2 regions of the Neisseria arctica genome follow, and region 2 is predicted to be linked to the other one. Evidence: predicted binding sites of a transcription regulator. Region 2 holds the regulator's gene; the other holds the start of a gene.
The links. Region 2 encodes FNR, which switches genes on or off when oxygen is low (the NO sensors DNR and NnrR bind a similar motif). Its sites were predicted from a motif close to TTGATNNNNATCAA; they were not measured.
Positions count from the first base shown of each region.

Region 1 (4,829 bases), 820 kb from region 2:
CCCATTGTTTTAACATCTTCACCCTTAGGCGGTGCTTTGGTTTTATTTTGCGACAGCAACAGCCAAGCCAAACCGACAAAGCTGAGCACAACAATCGCTGCAATGTATATATTCCAGAAATTACTGGTAAATTGTGAGGTTGTGTTCATTATTTTGCTCCGTTATCACGGGGTAATCGGGTGGTTTCCTCATGCGGTAAATCATCATCATTAATAATGCTATCTGCCGCATCGTTATAGTTTTGCTTATTCCGTCGGTTCAATACAATATAGAGAACCAATAAGAAGCTGATAAAAACCCAAACTGTAAAGAGGGAACGCACCCAATTAATATCCATGATGTTACCTTACGTTTTTCAATGCCAAACCCAAGCCTTGCAGGTAAGCGATGACGGCATCCAATTCAGACTTATTAGCAAGTTCTTGAGGTGCTTTTTCAATGTCTGCATCGCTGTAAGGCGTTCCTGCTGCACGTAGGGCTTTCATATTACGTACAGCGATTTCAGGATTCACCGCATTACGTGCAAGCCATGGGAAGGCAGGCATATTAGACTCCGGCACAACATCACGCGGATTCAACAGATGGATACGGTGCCATTCGTCAGAATAGCGGCCACCTACACGGGCCAAATCCGGACCTGTACGCTTAGAACCCCACTGGAAAGGACGGTCATAAACCGATTCTCCGCCAACGGAATAATGGCCGTAACGTTCGGTTTCCGCACGGAAGGGACGGATCATTTGTGAGTGGCAGTTATAACAACCTTCACGTACATAAATGTCACGACCGGCTACCTGCAACGCGCTATAAGGCTTTACCCCCGGCGCAGGCTCGGTTACGGATTTAGTAAAAAACAATGGTACGATTTCAATCAGGAAACCTACACTGATTACCAAGAAGGTAAACACAATCAGGAACCCGACTTTTTCTTCAGCTAGTTGTTGTAATTTCATTTTAGTAGCCTATCTTTCAGGTTTTTAATGATGCTGTGTTTGGGAAACCGCAGGAATTTCCGCATCTACGGCTTTTCCGCTTACTACAGTGCGGTAAACGTTATAAGCCATCAGAACCATACCGCTCAAATACAGCAAGCCGCCGAAGAAACGGATCATATAGAAAGGCATACTGCCTTTTACAGCTTCAACGAAAGAATAAGTCAGCGTACCATCATCATTTAAAGCACCCCACATCAGGCCTTGCATAACACCTGAAATCCACATAGAGGCGATATACAACACTACACCGATAGTTGCGATCCAGAAATGCGCTTCAATCAGCTTGGTGCTGTACATTTCTTTTTTGCCCCACAAGCGGGGAATCAGATAATAGATGGAACCGATAGTAATAAAACCTACCCATCCCAAAGCGCCGGAATGAACGTGACCTACAGTCCAGTCGGTATAGTGGCTCAATGCGTTAACGGTTTTAATCGACATCATTGGACCTTCGAAAGTCGACATACCGTAGAACGAAAGTGATACTACCAAGAATTTCAAAATCGGATCGGTACGTAATTTATGCCATGCACCGGAGAGAGTCATAATACCGTTGATCATACCACCCCAAGAAGGTGCGAACAAAATCAACGACAAAACCATACCTAAAGATTGAGTCCAATCCGGCAATGCGGTGTAGTGCAAATGATGCGGACCTGCCCACATGTAGGTAAAAATCAAAGCCCAGAAGTGCACAACAGACAAACGGTAAGAATAAACCGGGCGCCCAGCTTGTTTGGGAACGAAGTAATACATCATGCCCAAGAAGGCTGCTGTCAGGAAGAAACCTACCGCATTATGCCCGTACCACCATTGAACCATGGCATCAATCGCACCCGAATAAATCGGATATGACTTCATCAGACCGGCCGGAACGCTCAGGTTATTAACAATATGCAATAAGGCTACCGCCAAGATAAACGCGCCATAGAACCAGTTTGCCACATAAATGTGTTTGATTTTACGTGTTGCAATAGTACCGAAGAATACAACTGCATAGGTTACCCAAACCAAAGCAATCAAAATATCAATCGGCCATTCCAATTCGGCATACTCTTTACCTTGCGTAAGGCCCAACGGTAAAGTAATGGCCGCCAACACGATAACCAGCTGCCAACCCCAGAATGTAATGGCAGGCAGGATATTACCGCCGAAAAGGCGGACATTACAGGTGCGCTGCACAACATAATAAGATGTGGCAAACAGACCGCAACCGCCAAATGCAAAAATAACCGCATTAGTATGCAGCGGACGTAAGCGGCCGAAGTGGAACCACGGGCCGACTTCCGCCAAATTTAGGGAAGGAGCAAACAGCTGGGCTGCAATAATCACACCCACCAGCATGCCCACGATACCCCAAACTACAGTCATGATGGCGAACTGGCGCACCACCTTGTAGTTATAAGTTTGCGTTTCCATGAGGGTCTCCATTAAACATGGCTTTACTAATAATATACTATCGGTTTCGCCTAGGCGGCCTCTGAACGGAACGATGCCCGACAAAAACACGCAAAGATATACCCGATTTTTCTTAATTTAACACCACCGACAGCCCTAGAAGGTACAGCCAGCAGAAGCTTAACTGAGATATTCTAAAGCAAAACCTGTGTTGTACCAAGTCAAATCCGTATAGAACCGTAATCTTTACGATGCTAACAAGTTGCCTTTGGTCAGATTTTGTAAGATTATAGGTTAGCCGGACAATGTTTCTTGACACAAATCAAGCGTGCTCCACTTCGCCCTACAAAACTTAACATTTAGAGATTTCGCTCCATGTTGCACTATCATTTAACTGCCAACCCGACTGCGCACCAATGGCAAATCCGCCTCACCGTTACACATTGCGATAACACTCCTTTACAACTAAAACTACCCAACTGGGTACCTGGCAGCTACCTGATCCGTGATTTTTCGCGCCATATCATTCAGATTGAAGCATTTTGCGATAGCAAACCTGCCAAGATCACCCAAATTACTAAAAATCACTGGGAAACCGAAGCCCGCTCAGGAAAGTGGCAAATTTGCTACACCGTTTACGCCTATGATTTATCTGTCCGCGGTGCTTATCTGACTTCGGAGCGGGCATTTTTTGATGGTGCCTGTCTATTTCTCTACTCACCGAATTACGAACATCTTCCACACCAAATCGAATTATGCGGTTTACCTCAAAACTGGCAAACGGCTACCACTCTGCCGGCTAAAGGCTCCCATGTTTTCCAAGCCGGCTCCTATGCCGAATTAATCGATCATCCTTTTGAAATAGGCAAGCTGGAATTTTTAGATTTCGAGGCAGCCGGTATCAATCACCGAATCGCACTGAGCGGACATTATGCCGACTTTGACCGCACACGATTGCTAAACGACATACAGAAAATCTGTACGGCACAATTGAATATGTTTGGGAAACCCGTTCCCTTTAACGAGTATCTTTTCCTATTGCATTTGGGAAACAACATTTATGGCGGCCTGGAACATATCAGCAGCACCGCCCTACTGGCCGATAGAAAGTCCCTGCCTCAAGCAAATACGGCACTTCCCAATGATGACTACATCCAACTACTCGGATTGTTCAGCCATGAGTATTTTCACGCATGGAATGTCAAATCCATCAAGCCGGCAGCTTTTCTTCCTTACCGACTTGATAGCGAAAACTACACCGAGCAGCTTTGGGCATTCGAAGGTATTACCTCTTACTACGATGATTTGTTTTTAGTGCGCAGCGGCGTTATCAGCCCGGAGGCTTACTTAAAACTTCTAGCTAAAAACATCACACGGGTTCAGCAGGGCAAAGGCCGTCTGAAACAGACCTTGGCAGAATCCAGCTTTACCGCGTGGAATAAGTACTACAAGCAAGACGAAAACAGCCCGAATGCTATTGTCAGCTATTATCAAAAAGGTGCCTTGGCCGCTTTGTGCTTGGACTTGCTCATACGCAAAGAAAGTAACAACCGATACAGTCTTGATAATGTAATGCAAATACTTTACCAAGACTGGTGCCACACACGCACGGGGATTCCTGAACAGCATTGGCAAACCCGCTGCCAAGAAATTACCGGCCTTAACCTACAAGATTTTTTTCAGACGGCCTTATATTCAACTGAAGATCTGCCCTTAGAAACCTGTTTGGCTTCGGTAGGTATCCATCTACAGTGGCAAGCCCTCCCCCGCAGTCATGGAGGCGACTTTATTGAAGCCCAGCCGGAAACAATACTTCCTGCTACTGATTTCGGTGCCCGTTACAAACAAAATGCCGACAACATCACTCTAACCCACGTCTTTAACGGAGGTAGTGCCGAATCCACCGCACTCTGCCCTCAAGACCGTATCATTGCGCTTAACGGGTTTGCCTGTACTGATTTCGACAAACAATGGTCTTCGCTGGCAATTGGCGAGACCGCCAAACTACATTATTTCCGCCACGGCGTTTTACATGAAACATTAATGACTGTGCAGCAAGCCGATTGTGACACCGCTTTGCTGAACATAACTGATCGAGAAACAGCTTACCGCTGGCTTTTCTCAAACATCACCGTATAAATACCAATAAGCAAACATTGTTGAATACGCAAAATATATACCGATGCCGTCTGAAAACTTTTCAGACGGCATCGGTTAATTTTAATATATTAAAACATCAAATATCCGCTCCATCTGCTAACATCATAAAAGGCTTCTGATGCTTTCAATATCGCCGGAGCAAAATCTTTATTTGTACATTACCAGTTGCCCAGCCAAATAGCTCAGCAGCCAAGTTATAATTTTTTGATTAGTTACCGAACCCAAAATCATCTGTAACCGCCTAAAACAAAGGAGTAAACCATGAGTATCCGCAAA
Region 1 is NZ_CP091510.1:447,673-452,501, reverse strand. Features, by position in the region: gene ccoP (cytochrome-c oxidase, cbb3-type subunit III) at 1-149, opposite strand, end outside; gene LVJ86_RS01955 (cbb3-type cytochrome oxidase subunit 3) at 149-337, opposite strand; gene ccoO (cytochrome-c oxidase, cbb3-type subunit II) at 342-953, opposite strand; gene ccoN (cytochrome-c oxidase, cbb3-type subunit I) at 978-2,414, opposite strand; gene LVJ86_RS01940 (M61 family metallopeptidase) at 2,769-4,532, shown strand; gene LVJ86_RS01935 (TIGR01244 family sulfur transferase) at 4,815-4,829, shown strand, end outside.
Region 1: the regulator FNR is predicted to act here: its motif matches at 2,706-2,719, upstream of LVJ86_RS01940 (M61 family metallopeptidase).

Region 2 (4,829 bases):
GAGTATCGCGGTCAAAACCAAATAATGTTTGTGCAGACAGAGCTACAGTCTCATCAGCATACTCGGGGGCGACATTAACCGGGGTAGCGTCACCACACTCAATACGGCCTTGACTTGCTTTGTCCAAGTAGGTGTTTTGCCAGCATTCACCGTAGCTGTTGCGTACAATAGTTTGCTCGCGGTCAACGGTGTAACCGTGTTTAGTATGCGCTTCGCTAGCCATTGCAGTGCCTGAAGCAACCAGAGCAACGAACAAGGCGCTTAATTTAAGCTGTTTGGTCATTTTATTCCCTCATCAAAAATTGTTATGCAACGGAAACTTAGGTGCTGCCGCTACAAATCACCAATACAGGCCGCTGTATCAATTACAAACGGCGGCAAATCGGATATATCAGGTTTGCACTATAAAAAGGTCAAAGCAAACTGTCAATAGCGCGCTAACTGAAAACAACCGACAAACGGCCTGCTTCCTACCTATCAATCATGCCGAAAAATCAAACCCGTGTCATTTATTTACAACCAAAACACTACCCCTTTCATAGACAAGTTGCGCAAAAGCAACAACAAAACAATATATTGGTATGAATCTATACTTAGTGCAGTTTAATTTAACTTTTAAAAACAATTCACTTCAAAGTACAGAGAGTATACTCCCGCTTACAGATAGAAATATGTTACATTTATCTTAGTATTTGTCGTACAAATCCTACATATTTCCCGCCGACCACTCTATTTATTTATTGCCATGAAATTACAACAATTACGCTATGTTTTGGAAGTTTATAAACATAATTTGAATGTTTCCGAAGCTGCCGAAGCTCTTTTTACTTCACAGCCAGGTATTTCCAAACAAATACGCTTATTAGAGGACGAACTCGGTATCCAAATATTTATCCGCAGTGGGAAACGGGTAGTTTCGGTTTCCCAACCGGGAAAAGCCGTATTGGAGCTGGCAGAAAAAATATTGCATGATGTACAGAATATTAAAAATATCGGAAATGAATTTACAGATCAAAATACGGGTTCTTTAACAATAGCCACTACACATACGCAAGCACGCTATGTACTGCCGCCGATCGTAGCGAAATTTGTCGAACGCTATCCCAAAGTACAGCTCAGTATCCGCCAAGGTAACCCTCACTCAATATCGCAAATGGTTGCGAGCGGAGAGGCGGACTTTGCCATTGCAACCGAATCCCTTGAGGAACATACCGATTTACGTAAACTTCCTTGCTCAGAATGGACCCACGCAGTGATTGTACCTAAAGAGCATGCCCTACTTGACCTACAACGCCCTTTAACTCTCGAAGACCTTTCGACATATCCTCTAATTACTTATGAATTTGCCTTTAATAACGGTAGCAGCATAGCCCGTGCTTTCCAAAAAGCATATATTGAACCGCCTAAGGTTGCTCTTTCTTCCGCAGACACAGATGTTTTAAAAACTTATGTTAACTTGGGACTCGGTATCGGCTTAATGGCGAAAATAGCATTTGATCCCGAGCATGACCACACTCTACGTATGATTCCCGTAGATCATTTGTTCGAACCATCTTCAACTTACATAGCACTGCGTCCTGATACATATTTGCGCGGTTATACTTACGATTTTATTAATATATTTTCTTCCCCGCTAACTCGCCAAAAAATTGACCAAATTCTCTATGCTCCGATAGAAGAAGACTTCTCCATTTAGTTTCAAACAAGCATCAAAACTGATTAATTAATGATATTAGGATACGAAACCTTACAAATATATCAAACAGGCCGTCTGAAAGTTCAGACGGCCTGTTTGATATTTAAGCTATATTTATTTTTGTCAGAAAGCTTTTGGATTTTTACTTGAGCACCACTTTATTTAACCCTGTCAAACCGCATGTTCCGCACCATATACCATTTGCTTGAGTACTTGGGGTTTTAAAATTTGAATATGTTTATGCTCAACCAAAATCCAGCCTTCATGATGAAATTTCGATAAAGTTCTGCTCACTGTTTCTAATTTTAATCCCAGATAACTACCAATTTCCTCACGCGACATCCGCAAAATAAAATCATTGGCCGCAAAACCTCGGGAGTAAAGCCTGCTTGACAAATTTAATAAAAAAGCAGCCAACCGCTCTTCAGCACGCATATTCCCAAGCAATAGCATTACTCCTTGATCACGTACAATTTCACGGCTCATCAAACGGAAAAAATGAGTCTGCAAGCTGGGGATTCTTTGACCTAACATTTCCATATGGGCAAACGGGAGCTCGCATACTTCGCTATCTTCTAATGCGACGGCATCACAACTATGTACATGCGAACAAATACCGTCCATACCGATCAACTCACCCGACATAAAAAAACCGGTTACTTGATCGCGGCCATCTTGGCTGGCTACGGTTGTTTTAAAAAAGCCGGTACGTATAGCAAACAAAGAAGCAAAAGGCTCGCCTGCCCGAAATAAAAACTCGCCTTTTTTCAAGCGGCGGCTTTGTTTGATCACAGCATCAAGCTGCTCAAATTCAGTCGGCATCAACCCCACAGGCAAACACAGTTCACGCAGAGAACAGGTCGAACACAATGCTTTCATTTGATTTTGAGTGGTGTGTGCAGACATAATTTCTTCTAGGCTTTATAGCCTTTAAACCCTTTAAAATTAGAGTGATTGACTCAAATCAAGACATCATCATCTTGGTTGGCACATTCTACCAAACATCCGTAAAATTGCCCAATCCGCTATCACGGCGTCCGATTATTGTAACACACCCTTTTATAAAAGCCGCCACATGAAAACCATACCTATACACACCAGCCAAGAACCGGAGTTTAACCGCGAACTAATTGCCAGCCTACCTGCCAGCGGCCCCCGCTACACCTCTTATCCTACGGCAGACCGCTTCCATAGCGGCTTCGGCGAGTCTGATTACCTACAAGCGTTACAGCAGCGCAATACCGGAGCACTCAATAAACCTTTATCCCTATATATACACATACCTTTTTGCAATACCATTTGCTATTACTGCGGTTGTAACAAAATTATCACAAAAGATAAAACACGTGCCGACGCATATATAGAATACCTAGAAAAAGAAATGGCTCTATTGTCCCCGCATCTCAATGGGAAGCTTCCACTGGCACAGCTCCATTTTGGCGGCGGCACACCCACCTTCTTAGACGATGACCAGCTGGAACGTGTTTTCGACATGATACGGCGCCACTTTCAATTACTGCCGAACGGTGAGTATTCAATCGAAATAGACCCAAGGAAGGTCAGCCGGGAAACCGTCTTTCATCTGGGACGCCTCGGTTTCAACCGTATGAGTGTCGGTATTCAGGATTTCGATCCCAAAGTACAACAAGCCGTCAACCGCATCCAAACTGTTGAGGAAACCCGTGAAGTCATCGAAGCAGCGCGCGAAGCAGGATTCAAATCTGTTAGTGTTGATTTAATATATGGTTTGCCATATCAATCGCTTGAAAGCATCAAACCCACTATCGATACGGTTTTAACACTTGATCCGGACCGACTGGCACTTTACCACTACGCACACCTACCTCATATTTTTAAACCTCAACGCCGTATCGACACTGAGAGCGTACCAGGCAGCGAAGAGAAGCTTGATATACTTCAATACGCCGTACAAACCCTTACTCGGAAAGGTTATACCTTTATCGGTATGGATCATTTTGCCAAACCCAATGACGAATTAGCTATCGCCCTGCGTGAAGGCTGGCTTCAACGCAATTTCCAAGGTTATTCTACCTATGCGGACTGCGACTTAATTGCCATTGGCGTTTCCAGTATCGGTAAAATCGGCAATACTTATGTTCAAAACGAACGTGATATTGATGCCTATTACAACGCTATCGACAATGGTCGTTTACCCGTTATGCGCGGTTACCGCCTCAACCGTGACGACATTCTGCGTCGAAATATTATTCAAGATCTAATGTGCCGATTCTCACTTGATTTTCAAACATATGAAAGTTTGTTCGGTATTCCGTTCAAACAATATTTCTCAGAAGAATTGTCCGATTTACTAAACTTGGCCGAACGCGGCCTAATAATACTCAAACCTCAAGGTTTGACCGTCACGCCCAAAGGCCGCTTTGTGATCCGCAATATCGCCATGGTTTTCGATTATCATCTGCGCCATAAAGAAACAGCTGCAAAATATTCACAGACGGTTTAACCACATAAATAAAAAGGCTGCCTTCATGATGGACAGCCTTTTTATTTATAAATACAGGTTTTCCAATCAACCCACCTAAAAAATATAAATACATAAGAATTAACTTAATAAAAAATAACCACTTAAAAATAAATCAATAATTTTACAAAGATATAAAATATAAGCTAACGGAGAACAGCATTTTATTATGTTAGCCTGTTTGTTTTTTGATATATTTATCTAGCATTATTATCCGGTTAGACTTTAAAATGAAAAAATTCTTACTGATTACATTATTAAGCGGCTTCTCAACCATGGCCGCAGCAGAGGGACTGTATATCCAAGGTGAACTTGGCACATCTCGGTTGGTGTTAAAAGCAGACAATCAAAATCATAAAGATACTGTCACTAATACGCGTATTTCTGTAGGTAAAAGCTTCGGCAATGCCCGTTACGCACTCGATTACACCCATTTTGGGAAAGTAAAATTCCACCTCTAATGCTTATTCATCCACTCAAGGGGATTTAAGCGTACAAGGTACTGGCATCTCGGCAATTTATGATGCGCACAATCAAACTGCCTTAACACCTTATGTGGGTATTCGTGCAGGCGCCAATCGTCTAAGCGGCAATATTGAAAACCGTACCAATAATAGCTCTTACAGCTATTCA
Region 2 is NZ_CP091510.1:2,005,630-2,010,458, forward strand. Features, by position in the region: gene LVJ86_RS09285 (OmpA family protein) at 1-283, opposite strand, end outside; gene LVJ86_RS09290 (CysB family HTH-type transcriptional regulator) at 746-1,696, shown strand; gene fnr (fumarate/nitrate reduction transcriptional regulator Fnr) at 1,868-2,602, opposite strand; gene hemN (oxygen-independent coproporphyrinogen III oxidase) at 2,772-4,178, shown strand; gene LVJ86_RS09305 (hypothetical protein) at 4,427-4,657, shown strand; partial or broken gene LVJ86_RS09310 (opacity family porin) at 4,668-4,829, shown strand, end outside.